One region of the Shewanella sp. A22 genome, then DNA from elsewhere that is predicted to be linked to it. Evidence: predicted binding sites of a transcription regulator. Region 1 holds the regulator's gene; the other holds the start of a gene.
What was found. Region 1 encodes LexA, which represses DNA repair genes until DNA is damaged. Its sites were predicted from a motif close to TACTGTATNNNNATACAGTA; they were not measured.

Region 1 (6,487 bases):
TGTGGTACCAGCAATGATCATCGCCCCACCTAATACAGACTTACCGTGAGTTCGATGCTTAGCCGCATTCATATGATTAGCCATTATTGTCCGTGCTCCGCTTCCACACTATCAACAATAGTTTGTCTAACTGATGAGCTCAGTAATTTATTAGCATTATCTCGAATTCTGATCACTTCAGCACGATGCTCGTCACTGCATAAATAACCTAACTCTTTGAGTTTTACACTCAAGGTGTTGTACAGCTTTTTGTCATAAAACTCTGGTGCCGTAATCCCATGCAGTGCACCTAATCGCTGTGCTAACAAATGGCTATCTCTTTCCAGCTCCGAACGTTCAATATCGGGTTTTATCGCTAGTAAATTGAAGATAATGGCATAGCGCTGCAAGGTTTCATTGATGGTTTCGGCTAGCAATAACATTTGCGTAATATGGCGAGGAGTGACTGTAAATTGATCTTTACCTGTCAATAAACCTTGTTCAACCATAAAATCTAATATGCTATCAACATGACTAGGCACATCATCAATAGCCATAAATAGCTCCGCTTTTAGTAATGGATAAAAATCCAATACAATGGCATGAATTCGTTCACGGTCGCACACGTCGTAATGCACTAAACAACTGGCAACTAATGATGGTAGCGCCATTAAATGAATAATATTATTACGGTAATAGCTCATGGTTATGGCTATTTTCTCATCAACTGAAATGATCTCACCAATAGGATCTTTGGTGCTAACAAACTTATCTAACGACAAACAATGATCAACAATTGATTTGCCATCACCCTCTGCAACAGATGTGTAATCGGTATAAGGCACGGTCTTAAGCAGGGCTAAATATAAATCAAGCTGACGCTCTAATTGGCTTCTCTCTAGCGCATTTTGTTCTGATGCCAATAACACTAAACTGGTCAATGCCACCGAGCTTGCTGCAGCTGCACCATTAATGTTTGTCATGACACGGTTAGCCAACAAATTAACTGATGGTGTAAACCACGACGGTTTTTGATCTGGGTCTTTAGCTAACTCGTCACGCCACGCTGGAGCTTGCTGATTTAAAAAATGTTGTAGGTTAATTGGCTCGCCAAAGTTCACATAACCTTGGCCAAAATTACCTAACTTACGAATGGCCCCAAACACCTGCCACACTGACTCTTTTTTCTTTTTCTTACCACTTAATTCTTTATGATACGTTGCCACTTCCATCACATGGTCATAACCTAAATACACTGGCACTAAGGTCACTGGGCGCTCTATTCCACGTAAAACACAGTTAATTGTCATCGCCAACATGCCCGTCTTAGGCGCGAGCAAACGTCCGGTACGCGAACGGCCACCTTCTGTGAAATACTCAACCGAATAGCCTTTAGCAAATAACTGGTCTAAATATTCACGAAAAACTGCGGTATAGAGTTTATTGCCATTAAAACTGCGGCGAATAAAGAATGCCCCGCCACGGCGGAACATTGGGCCTGCAGGCCAAAAGTTAAGGTTAATACCTGCTGCAATATGCGGTGGTACCATTCCCTGATAATACAAAATATACGACAACAACAGATAGTCCATATGACTACGATGACAAGGCACATAAACAATTTCGTGACCATCATGGTGTAACTGCCTAACCTGCTCAGCACCTCTAATATTGATGCCACTGTATAATTTATTCCATAGCCAAGTCAGAAAACGTTCTGCTATGCGCACTAAGCTATCGGAATAATCAGCCGCAATTTCATCGAGGTATTCAATGGCGGTTTCACGTGCTTTTTCGACCGACACTTTTTTGTTTACGGACTCTTCTTCAATAGCTTTCTTAATTGACTCTGATTTTAATAGAGAGGCAAATAAAACGTGTCGATTAGGTAATTGTGGCCCCGTCATTACTTTACGTTGGCGACGAAAATGCACTCGAGCGACTCGGGTTAATTTATGAGCGATTCGTTTGTCTGTTCCGTGCTCATCAGCCATATAACGAAGCGATAATGCATTAGAAAACTGTACAAAATTATGCCTTCCCAGAAATAAAATCATTAACCATTTACGTAACCATGTTGGATTTTCTCTTTCGAATACAGCTGCTTTCATGCTGTCGTCTTCTTTACCAGGAGTGCGTCCCCAATAAAGGCAAACAGGAACCAACTGAATATCTAATTCGGCGTTTTCACTATGAAGAGACAACAAACTAGTAAAGTAATTAAGAAATTTTTCGCCACTTTCACGTTTACCAAAGAGAGGTTTGCGCCCCTCTAGGCACACAACTCTAGGCACCCTTAAACCATCAAGCTGTAATGGTTCATAAGGACTGGGCATACCAAAACCCTCTGTAATTTCGCTTAAAGCAGCGATATCACTGATAGATTCCGTTTTCATTAAATAAACCAAAGGTTTGGCTGGATCTATATTGAGGTCATCAAAAGGATCGTGGGGAACCACAATGGTCTGCACCATCCATTTTTGAATCCATTTTAATGCTCGTAAAAATATTGAATTTGGTTTTGACATGGTTATTTTCGCAACATAAGCCACTGTAATATTGTCGCATAGGATACCAGAAACCACCCCGCTTACACTATCTGGCTTATTTATCTTTACTTTCTGGATTTTTCCAGAAGAAATAACATAAAGAATAAATAACAAATATAGATATATAACAATAGTTTACACAAACCCAAACAAGCTACGCACAAAAAATAGCTGGTTAATACTTGCACGAACAAAAACACTGTATATAATGACAGCCACTGTATAAAAAGACAGGAATCATCATGAGACCGTTAACGCCGCGCCAAGCAGAAATTTTAGACTTAATTAAAAACAATATCGCCGAAACAGGTATGCCACCCACTCGAGCTGAAATTGCAAATCGTCTTGGCTTTAAAAGTGCTAATGCCGCCGAAGAGCATTTAAAAGCATTGGCCAAAAAAGGCTTTATCGAGATCATGCCTGGTACATCAAGGGGGATTCGCCTACCTCATGAAGAACAGATTGAAACCGGTTTGCCACTTATTGGTCAAGTCGCTGCTGGAGAGCCTATTTTAGCTCAGGAGCACGTTGAACAATACTACCAAGTCGACCCAAGTATGTTTAAACCTGCCGCAGATTTTCTGTTACGGGTTCGTGGCGACAGCATGAAAAATATCGGTATTTTAGAAGGCGACTTACTCGCTGTGCATAAAATGCAGCAGGCACGTAATGGTCAGGTTGTCGTGGCACGGGTTGATGATGACGTCACTGTTAAACGATTTGAACAAAAAGGTAATATGATTTTTCTGCATGCCGAAAATGAGGATTACAACCCAATAAAAGTTGATTTAAGTTGCCAAAGCCTAACAATTGAAGGGCTTGCAGTTGGCGTTATCCGTAATGGAGATTGGTTATGAACAAACTAATAGGCACCGCGCCGCGCCACCCAGGCTTATGGGTAGATTTAACACAAACAGAATTGCATGGCAGCCAAACCATTCAAACATTACAAACGGTCACTCAAGGTGAAAAAGAACTCAGTCAATTGTGTAGCCAGCTAGCAATATTAAGCCAGCAAGGACGATGGATAGTATTAATTAGCCCGCCTCATATTGGCTATAAACATATGCTAGCAAGTGCAGGAGTGAGAATGGATCGCATTTTACTGGTGCACACCAAAGATGAAGTCGAAACATTATGGGCCATGGAAAAAGCACTCATAAGTGGTACCTCTAGTGCTGTAGTCACTTGGACAAGCTCACTTGATGCTCGCGATAGCCGCCGTTTAGAAATAGTAGCCAAAAGCGCACGTGCTTTAGGTGTCGTAATTGAAGATGTAAATACTCACTTACCTCAAAAACATCAAATTGTTAACCATGCAGTAACAAATAGAATAAGTAATTTTAGCTCAGTTCACTAAGCACGAACCCTTAATTACCAAGCCCTGCATTGAATTCAGGGCTTTTTTTTCATCTTTTTTCAGCCAATTAGCCAACAAAGTGATCTTGATCAATATTTAATCTACAAGTAATGTGGTTAACAAGGATGAAACATTTTTGTCTTTAATTGGACGTGTATGACAGAAATTAAGATGACTGTCATACAAATGAGCCAAATAGAAATTGATTAGTTCAGTTGTAGGTACAAGTGTGGAGTACAGCGAACAATAAAACCGTAGACAGTCTGTTTACAACCACCAAGGTACTTTGAAGTCATCAAACTTTTTTCGGGAACCGAAGAGTTTGCATAGAGCAGAGAATTACTGTGTGACTCTTCTTTGTAGTTGCTATTTGCAATTAGCAGAGGAGTAGTCTTGTGAAGCAATGGTTGTATTGTTTATTGGTTGTGTTTATAGCACTTCCGCTTGGGGCAACAGAAATGCCCCTCAACATGACTCAAGGCGTGACAGATATCAGTGGGCAGGTTTATCACCTCCACATGACGATTCTTTATATCTGTTGTGCTATTGGGTTAGTGGTGTTTGGGATCATGATTTATTCAATGATTTACCACCGCAAATCAAAAGGCGCAGTCGCGGCCAATTTCCATGAAAGTACTAAAGTGGAAATTGCTTGGACCATCATTCCTTTTATCATCTTAATAGCAATGGCTATTCCAGCCACCAAAACCTTAATTGCCATGGAAGACCCCAGCGATGCGGACCTCACCATTAAAATTACTGGGTCACAGTGGAAATGGCATTACAGCTATTTTGACAAAGACATTGAGTTTTACAGCTCATTATCTACTCCAAGAGAGCAAATTGAAGGCAGTGAAGCCAAAGGTGAGCATTATCTCCTTGAGGTCGATAAGCCATTAGTTCTACCCATTAACCAAAAAGTCCGTTTTTTGATGACATCCGATGATGTTATCCACTCTTGGTGGGTACCCGCTTTTGCCGTTAAAAAAGATGCTAATCCTGGATTTATTAACGAATCGTGGACCCGTATCGATAAACCCGGTATTTACCGAGGTCAATGTGCAGAATTATGCGGTAAAGACCATGGTTTCATGCCGATTGTGGTACAAGCTTTGTCGGAGGGCGATTTTGAAAATTGGTTGGTTGAGCAAAAACAACTAGCAAGCAATGCAGCTTCAGAGGCGGCGGCATCAATGTCCCAAACCTTGTCTATTGAAGAGCTAAACACACAAGGTGAACAAATCTATATTGCTAGGTGCGCCGCTTGTCACCAACCTAATGGTGCAGGACTACCTGGTGTGTTCCCCTCATTGATTGGCAGCCCTATTATCAAAGGTCCTGTTGAAGGCCACATCGATATCGTCTTAAACGGTAAATCTGGTACTGCAATGCAGGCTTTTGCTAAGCAACTTACCGCCCAAGAAATTGCCGCTGTAATTACCTTTGAGCGTAATGCGTGGGGCAATAATAGTGGTGATGTTGTACAAGCGGCTGATATAGGAAACTTTTTAGGCAGTAACGAGGCAAGCACCGAAGCAAATAAAGCCGTCACCGATGCAGCAAACACTATTGCAACAACGGCAACTGATATTACCGATACCGTCACCGAAAAAGCCACTCAAGCCGTTGAAGCGGTTGCAGAAGTGGTGGCCCCTGAAGATCTGCCCACGTTAACTTTGGAGCAGTTAATGGCTGAAGGTGAGCAAGTTTATGCCACGACTTGTGGCGCATGTCACCAAGCCACTGGCGCAGGTTTGCCAGGTGCTTTCCCTTCACTTATTGGCAGCCCTATTGTTAGCGGACCTGTTAGCGAACATATCGATATCGTTATGCACGGAAAACCAGGTACCGCAATGCAGGCATTTAGTAGTCAACTAAGCCCTCGAAAGATGGCGGCGGTGATTACTTATGAGCGCAATGCGTGGGGAAATAATTCTGGCGAAGCGGTGCAACCAGCCGATGTCGCGAGCCATGGACAGTAGGGGAAAACAATGAGCACTACAACGCACGATACAATTACTACCGCCCATGATGATCATCATCACGGCGCTCCAAAGGGGCTAATGCGCTGGCTACTCACCACTAACCATAAAGATATCGGATCGCTGTATTTATGGTTTAGTTTCATTATGTTTCTTACTGGCGGCGCAATGGCGATGGTCATTCGAGCTGAGTTATTTCAGCCCGGATTACAACTAGTAGAACCTAACTTTTTTAATCAAATGACCACTGTTCATGGTCTCATCATGGTATTTGGTGCCGTAATGCCCGCTTTTACGGGCTTAGCTAACTGGTTAATACCAATGATGATTGGTGCACCAGATATGGCACTGCCGCGGATGAACAACTGGAGTTTTTGGATTTTACCTTTTGCCTTTGCCATGTTACTGGGTTCGTTATTTATGGAAGGCGGCGGACCTAACTTTGGTTGGACATTCTATGCCCCGCTATCAACCACCTACAGCCCTGACAGTACCGCCCTATTTGTTTTCTCCATTCATATCATGGGCATAAGTTCGATAATGGGCGCAATTAACGTCATTGTCACCATTGTAAACTTGCGAGCTCCAGGCATGACATGGATGAAGTTGCCCTTGTT
Region 2 (6,487 bases), on a different contig from region 1:
CGTAATCATTATATGACTTCAATGATTCACGCTCATCAGCAACGCTGCCATACTCAAAGAGCATGTCTTGTGCTTGGTCAAAATATTTGTCGACTTTCTTTTGTGACGCAGCTGAAGCAGCGTTAAGGCTGCTATCTGCTTTTTGAACGTCAGCTAGTGGATCTGCAACAACGAAGTTGCTACCAGCTAAAGCTAGAGCGCCAACAAGTGCAGTAGCGATTTTTGTTCTATTGCTTACCTTGGACATAGTTCCCAACCAATTTGAAGTGAATTAAAAAGTTCAACCTAGCAAAATAGCGATGATCTAAAATAGTTATCAATGCCAATTCACTAAGTACGTCTTTTTCTTGTGATTGTTTGTTTTCTTCCCTTTTCTGCACCGATTAAGGCGCAGACCCGTTGGCATCATTTCACAAAATGTTGACCTGTGTCAACATTTGCAAAGCGTAAAGACTAGTGGAAAGAGCAGTTAAGATAAGGAATGTAAATGAAAGGTGAATAAATATACATCTTCAACATAAATCTGTAGTAATTAAGTGTTACACTAAATTATTTTTCAATTTAAAATCAACTAGATAAAACGAATTATCATCACAATTATATTTACTGTTTATAACAAATATAATGGTGCCTATAACAAATTTACTCTTGATGCGATTATTTTAGCAGCATATTACATCAACTGCGTTGTAATGTAATATTAACAGTACCTGTACAATCTCAATAATTAAAAAACAAATAATATACAAATAAAGAGCTTGGGTCATAAATTACACTTCACTAAAAAAAGTGAGTGAACAAAAAAACAACATTTTAATTTACACCAATTTCTAATAAAGTCACCTTCAACCAAAAAGTTTACATTACACTCGTTGATAATAGTAAAAGTATTGAGCACTTTGTAGACATTGGCGAATCAAGATTTCTCGCGATTAATCGCTAGCACGATTCACCAAAGAGCGAATACACACCTTTCACATTACAGTGGTTGATAGTTTGGCCATTTTCAAATATAGAACTTAACGGTCATTGAATAACATCAGACGTAAGATCAAACAAACTACCACTTAAAATCAGTTACTGACACCGCTTAGTATTATTATTGGAATAAAATAATTTAGATTAAAATCATCTGGTTATTTATCATAGAGTCAAAACTATAACCACTCAGTTGTAAAATAGGATCTGCTATGGGCCGAATTTGCTTACTTATATAATATTCATAATCGATATTCTGTGGTTTTGCTTCAATTGCCTGTGCGCCAGTCAACGTCATAACGTATTTAATTTGTTGTCCTTTACGAGTCACGTTTACGTCATCCAGAAGTTGAGCAAGCTGTTTAGCGGCTTTTACATGAGGGGATGATTTAGCGGTGTAATCTTCAACATTTCTCCTCAATCGTTTTTTGAAAATAAGTTCATTATCTCTAGCGCCACTTTTAATTGCCGCCAGCTCATTGCTCAAGTAATCAATGACATCCTCGCCCTTGAAAAACAATTCATATAAATGATATTGCATTCTTCGCGCGATAGGGCTCCAATCACTTCTTACCTGTTCCATACCTTTAAACGTCAGTTTCAATTGTTGAGTGTCATTTAACACTGCACCGACATAACGTTTTTTACTGCCCTCATCAGAACCTCTAAGCGTAGGCATAATAAATTGTTCAAAGTGGGTTTCAAATTCGAGTTCAAGATAACTGTCTAATTGATATTCATCTGCGCACCATTCAAGCCAGCGTTGAGTAATTGATGTCGACAAGTGCTCACCAACCGCTTGGATGTCATTAATCCCATGATGATTCCCTAACCACACAAATGTAGAATCGGTATCGCCATAAATCACTTGATAACCACACTCTTCTATCCATTGTTTAGTCAGTTTCATTATCTGATGACCGCGCATGGTAATAGAACTGGCAAGTTTTGCATCATGAAATACACAACCTCGAGAGCCTAATACGCCATATAACGAGTTCATAATAATTTTTATTGCTTGTGATAAAGGTGCATTTTTATCGCGTTTAGCCCGCTCACGTTGTTCCGCTAAACTTGCAATTAACGCTGGTAAAATAGGTTTATTCCGACTGAATTTAGCGCCTAGATATCCATCTACAGTAGTGTTATCAACATTACAATTACTGTCATGCAAACCTTCAATTAATCCTTTGGGATCAATAAGGAATGTTCTGATAATCGACGGATACAAGCTTTTAAAATCTAATACCAAAACATCTTTATAGTAGCCTGGGATAGATGACATAACATATCCGCCGGGACTCTCAAGCCCCTGACTAGCGGGATGGGCTGGCGCAACAAAGCCACTTCGATGTAAGTGAGGTAGATACAAATGATAAAATGCGGCAATAGATGCGCCAACACGACCAAACTCTAAGCCGGTTAATTTGGCTCGTTCAAGAGCAAAATCTAGTAATTGAGTTTTTTCGAAAATATCCCATACCAAACGACAGTCCGTAAGGTTATAAAAAGCCAGTGCATTCTTGTCTGTTTCAAATAAATGAGTGATTTCTTGACCACGATTTTCAACATGGTCAATGGCTTTCCCTTCGGCTAATAAGTGCCGCGAAACAGACTCTAACGAAAAACTATCAAATTGATAAAATGCCGCTTTAAGCCAATCAATACCATCCAGTACTACACGTCCGGGTAGCGATAAGGTTTCAGGCCGATATTTGTCAGCCACTTTCCAGCTAAGTTCAGTATCACCTCGGCCGATGGTTAATGGGATTTGATGTAATGCGCAGCGTTTATACAGCAAGGCTAAGTCAAAGGTGACCACTGCCCAACCGATGATAATATCGGGATCATAGTCGCTAAACCATGCAATTAATCTCTGTATAAGCTCAACTTCATCCTTAACCCAAATAATAAACTCATGGCATTGTGCTTGTGGTTCGCCCACCATAATGACGCATTGATAATCTATTCCATACAAACCGACCGAATAAAGTTCACCAGCAAAACTACACTCAAAATCCAGTGAAACCATCTTCAAATGAATATCAACAGGTTCGTTAGCGGGTATTTTTCTAGCCCGATTAATCTCTAATAAAGAAATTGATGAAGTTGAATTAACCGTTTGATAGCGCCCATTGCATTCTATATCTAAGGCAATAAACCGTTCGATAAGATAACGTTGTTCAGGCCTTATATCGGCTTCAAATAGCGTAATACCAATATCATTGGCAATACGGCTAAGTAATTTTAATTGCGTATTTGATTTAAGATATAAGGCTGTTATGGGTTCATGGGCAAAACTCATCAATGATATCGATTCAGTTCTAAGTGCAAAACCAGCTCTTTGAATTAATTGATTAACATCTTGCTGACGGCAGAAACATATCACTTCACTGTGATAAAGCTCAGCTAACACAGGGCCCTGAGCCGTTTTAATATAATATTGAAGCACTAATTGCCCATGCCGATAAATGGCATGGCGAGTTAATATCAGTCCCTTCAGATTGATATTAGTCTCAGGGTTATTTGTCAGCTTCACTACGGGTACGAATTCCTGCACAAGTTTACTCAATTTGATTTATTACTTCGTGGCATGCTAATTCACTGTTATTATGTACAGCATAATTCAGTCTATGCAGAAATCATACTTCCTATGCTACCGGATAACATAAAAAGTCAAATTCGCACCATTTATAAAGAAGTTGCCGCATCTATGCCACAATTTCGATCTCGTCGCGAACAAAACTATATGGTAGCGGAAATATCTAAAACCTTAGCGGGTGAGTATGACAAAGACCGTCGCATTATTGTGGTTGAGGCTGGAACAGGTATTGGTAAATCCTTGTCCTATATCTTAGGCGCTATACCTTTAGCGGTTGCCAGTAAAAAGAAAGTCTGTATTGCCACCGCAACCGTGGCACTTCAAGAACAATTACTCCACAAAGATCTGCCTCACTTTTTGCAGCAATCAGGAATTGAGTTTAAATTTGGGTTAGTAAAAGGTCGCCAGCGTTATGTCTGTTTGGCCAAACTTGAAGCCATGATAGGTGCACAAGATGGTTCACAAATGGCTATGTGGCAGACTAAGCCCGATCAAAGTCAAATAAATGAATTACAAAAACTGCATCAAGACTTTCATCAAAAACGCTGGAATGGTGAAATAGATACCTTAAAGCATCCTATTCCTGATTTTTTATGGCAACAAATTTGTTGCGACAAACACAGCTGCCATCGTCAAGTGTCTGCGCATCATAATTGCCCGTTTCACAAAGCCCGTGAAGATGTCGACACATGGGATGTATTAATTGTTAATCACAGCCTACTATTTGCCGATTTAGAGCTTGGCGGTGGCGTCATTTTACCCGAGCCAGAAGACATGTTTTATGTCATCGATGAGGCTCACCACTTGCCCATTGTTGCAAGAGACTTCTCCAGTGCTCAAGCTACATTGCGTGGTGCTTGTGACTGGTTAGAAAAAGCATCCAAAACCTGTTCTAAATTACAAAATCAATTGAAAACCACCCACATTATCGCCCCCGTACAGGCGATGCTTGATCACATTACCGACTTAACTAATCTTCTGACTCAAGTGGCTCATTATTGTGATACTCAACCACAGCTGTTTGCTAACCCTGAATCTAGACTTCGTTTTGAACATGGTCAATTGCCGCAATCATTATTAATTCAAGCAGAAAATCTTGCTACGGCTTCTGGCTCTGCAGTGAAGCAGTTTAATAAAGTGGTGTCGGTATTAAATGAAGCAATCAAAGATGGTGAAGTGCCTAAACATCAGTCGGAAGGTTTGTTGTCTGAAACCGGATTTATCTTACAGCGGCTAGATAACTTACATAAGTTATGGAAGATGATGGCCAAAGAAGACAGTAAAAAAGGCGCACCAATGGCACGTTGGGCAGAATTAATTACCGGTAAACAACAAGATTATTTATTTTGTTCATCGCCTATCGAGGTCGGCTTTATGCTGGAGTCTATGTTGTGGCAAAAAGCCGCTGGAGTGGTATTGTGTAGCGCAACACTTAGAGCGTTAAATAGCTTCAACCATTTTGCTCATCAAGTGGGACTATCAATGAATGATGGTAGTCGTTTTTTGGCCTTGTTATCCCCTTTCGATTACGAAAATAATGCGACCTTATTTATTCCTCAAATGGTGTGCGAACCGACTGACGATAATTATACTGCTGAACTTGCTGAGCACATTATTGCATTAATCGATGGTGAAATGGCAACCTTAGTCCTATTTGCTTCATATTGGCAAATGGATAAAGTGGTCGAGTTGGTTGAAGGCAAAATCCCTAAAGATCAACTTTTTGTCCAGGGCGCCATTCCCCGGCAACAGATCTTAGAACAACATAAAAAACGTTGTGACGAAGGGCAAGCCAGTATTATTTTTGGCACGGGCAGTTTTTCTGAAGGTCTCGATTTACCTGGGGATTATTTAACAAATTTAATCATTACCAAACTTCCGTTTGCCGTTCCAACTTCTCCAGTAGAACAAGCTCATGCAGAATACCTAAAAGTAAAAGGCGGCAACCCATTTTTACAGCTGACAATTCCCGATGCTTCACGTAAATTAGTCCAAAGTTGTGGCCGACTTCTTAGAAAAGAACAAGATTATGGCCGAGTCACTATTTTAGACCGCCGTTTGGTCACGAAACGTTATGGCAAATCATTAATTGATGCCCTTCCTCCCTTTAGACGCGTAATTGAATAGGTATTGAGTTGGATTTATTATTAGACCCTAGCCATTGGGCCGTATTAGCAGTGATAGGGATTATTGCCGGTTTTATTGATGCTATCGTTGGTGGCGGTGGACTGCTTTCTATTCCGGCATTGCTTACGGTGGGTATCCCGCCCCACTTAGCATTAGGCACCAATAAATTAGCCGCATGCTTTGGCTCATTAACCTCAAGCTACACATTTTATAGACAACATTTATTTAACCCCAAAATATGGAAAACCTGCATTTATGCCACGCTAATAGGTTCTATCGCAGGGTGTATTTTGGTGTTTTTAATTGATCCAAAATGGCTTGAAAAAATCTTACCACTGCTCATTATTAGCATAGCGATTTATACCTTGTTGAGTCCTAAAGCAATGGGCGACAAAAATATTACGCTTCCCAAATTGCCATCATCAACAAATAAACAAGTTAGCCAAGGATTTATTTTGGGTGGATACGATGGATTTGCAGGACCAGGTATTGGTGCTTTTTGGACTGTCTCGTCAATTTCACTGCACAAACTCCCTCTACTGCACAGCTGCGCACTAGCGCGGGTTATGACGGCCGTAAGTAACGTAACGGCATTAATAATCTTCGCCTCAATGGGACAAGTACAATGGGTGCTAGGTCTATGGATGGGAATATGCATGATGGCTGGCTCATTTATCGGCGCTAAAAGCGCAATTCGATTTGGGATACCTTTTATTAAGCCAATTTTTATTATTATGGTATTGTCGATAGCAGTCCATCTAACGTGGAGTGCATGGGTAT

Region 2: the regulator LexA is predicted to act here: its motif matches at 3,581-3,600, upstream of dinG (ATP-dependent DNA helicase DinG).

The regions. Positions count from the first base shown of each region.
Region 1 covers NZ_JBSQBN010000025.1:26,120-32,606, reverse strand. The annotation lists gene mtr (tryptophan permease) at 1-84, opposite strand, end outside; gene plsB (glycerol-3-phosphate 1-O-acyltransferase PlsB) at 84-2,507, opposite strand; gene lexA (transcriptional repressor LexA) at 2,771-3,385, shown strand; gene ACWXWT_RS06780 (cell division inhibitor SulA) at 3,382-3,888, shown strand; gene coxB (cytochrome c oxidase subunit II) at 4,284-5,870, shown strand; gene ctaD (cytochrome c oxidase subunit I) at 5,880-6,487, shown strand, end outside.
Region 2 covers NZ_JBSQBN010000054.1:17,669-24,155, reverse strand. The annotation lists gene ACWXWT_RS11305 (DUF3450 domain-containing protein) at 1-247, opposite strand, end outside; gene ACWXWT_RS11300 (DNA polymerase II) at 1,118-3,511, opposite strand; gene dinG (ATP-dependent DNA helicase DinG) at 3,632-5,707, shown strand; gene ACWXWT_RS11290 (TSUP family transporter) at 5,716-6,487, shown strand, end outside; gene ACWXWT_RS11285 (primosomal replication protein) at 6,486-6,487, shown strand, end outside.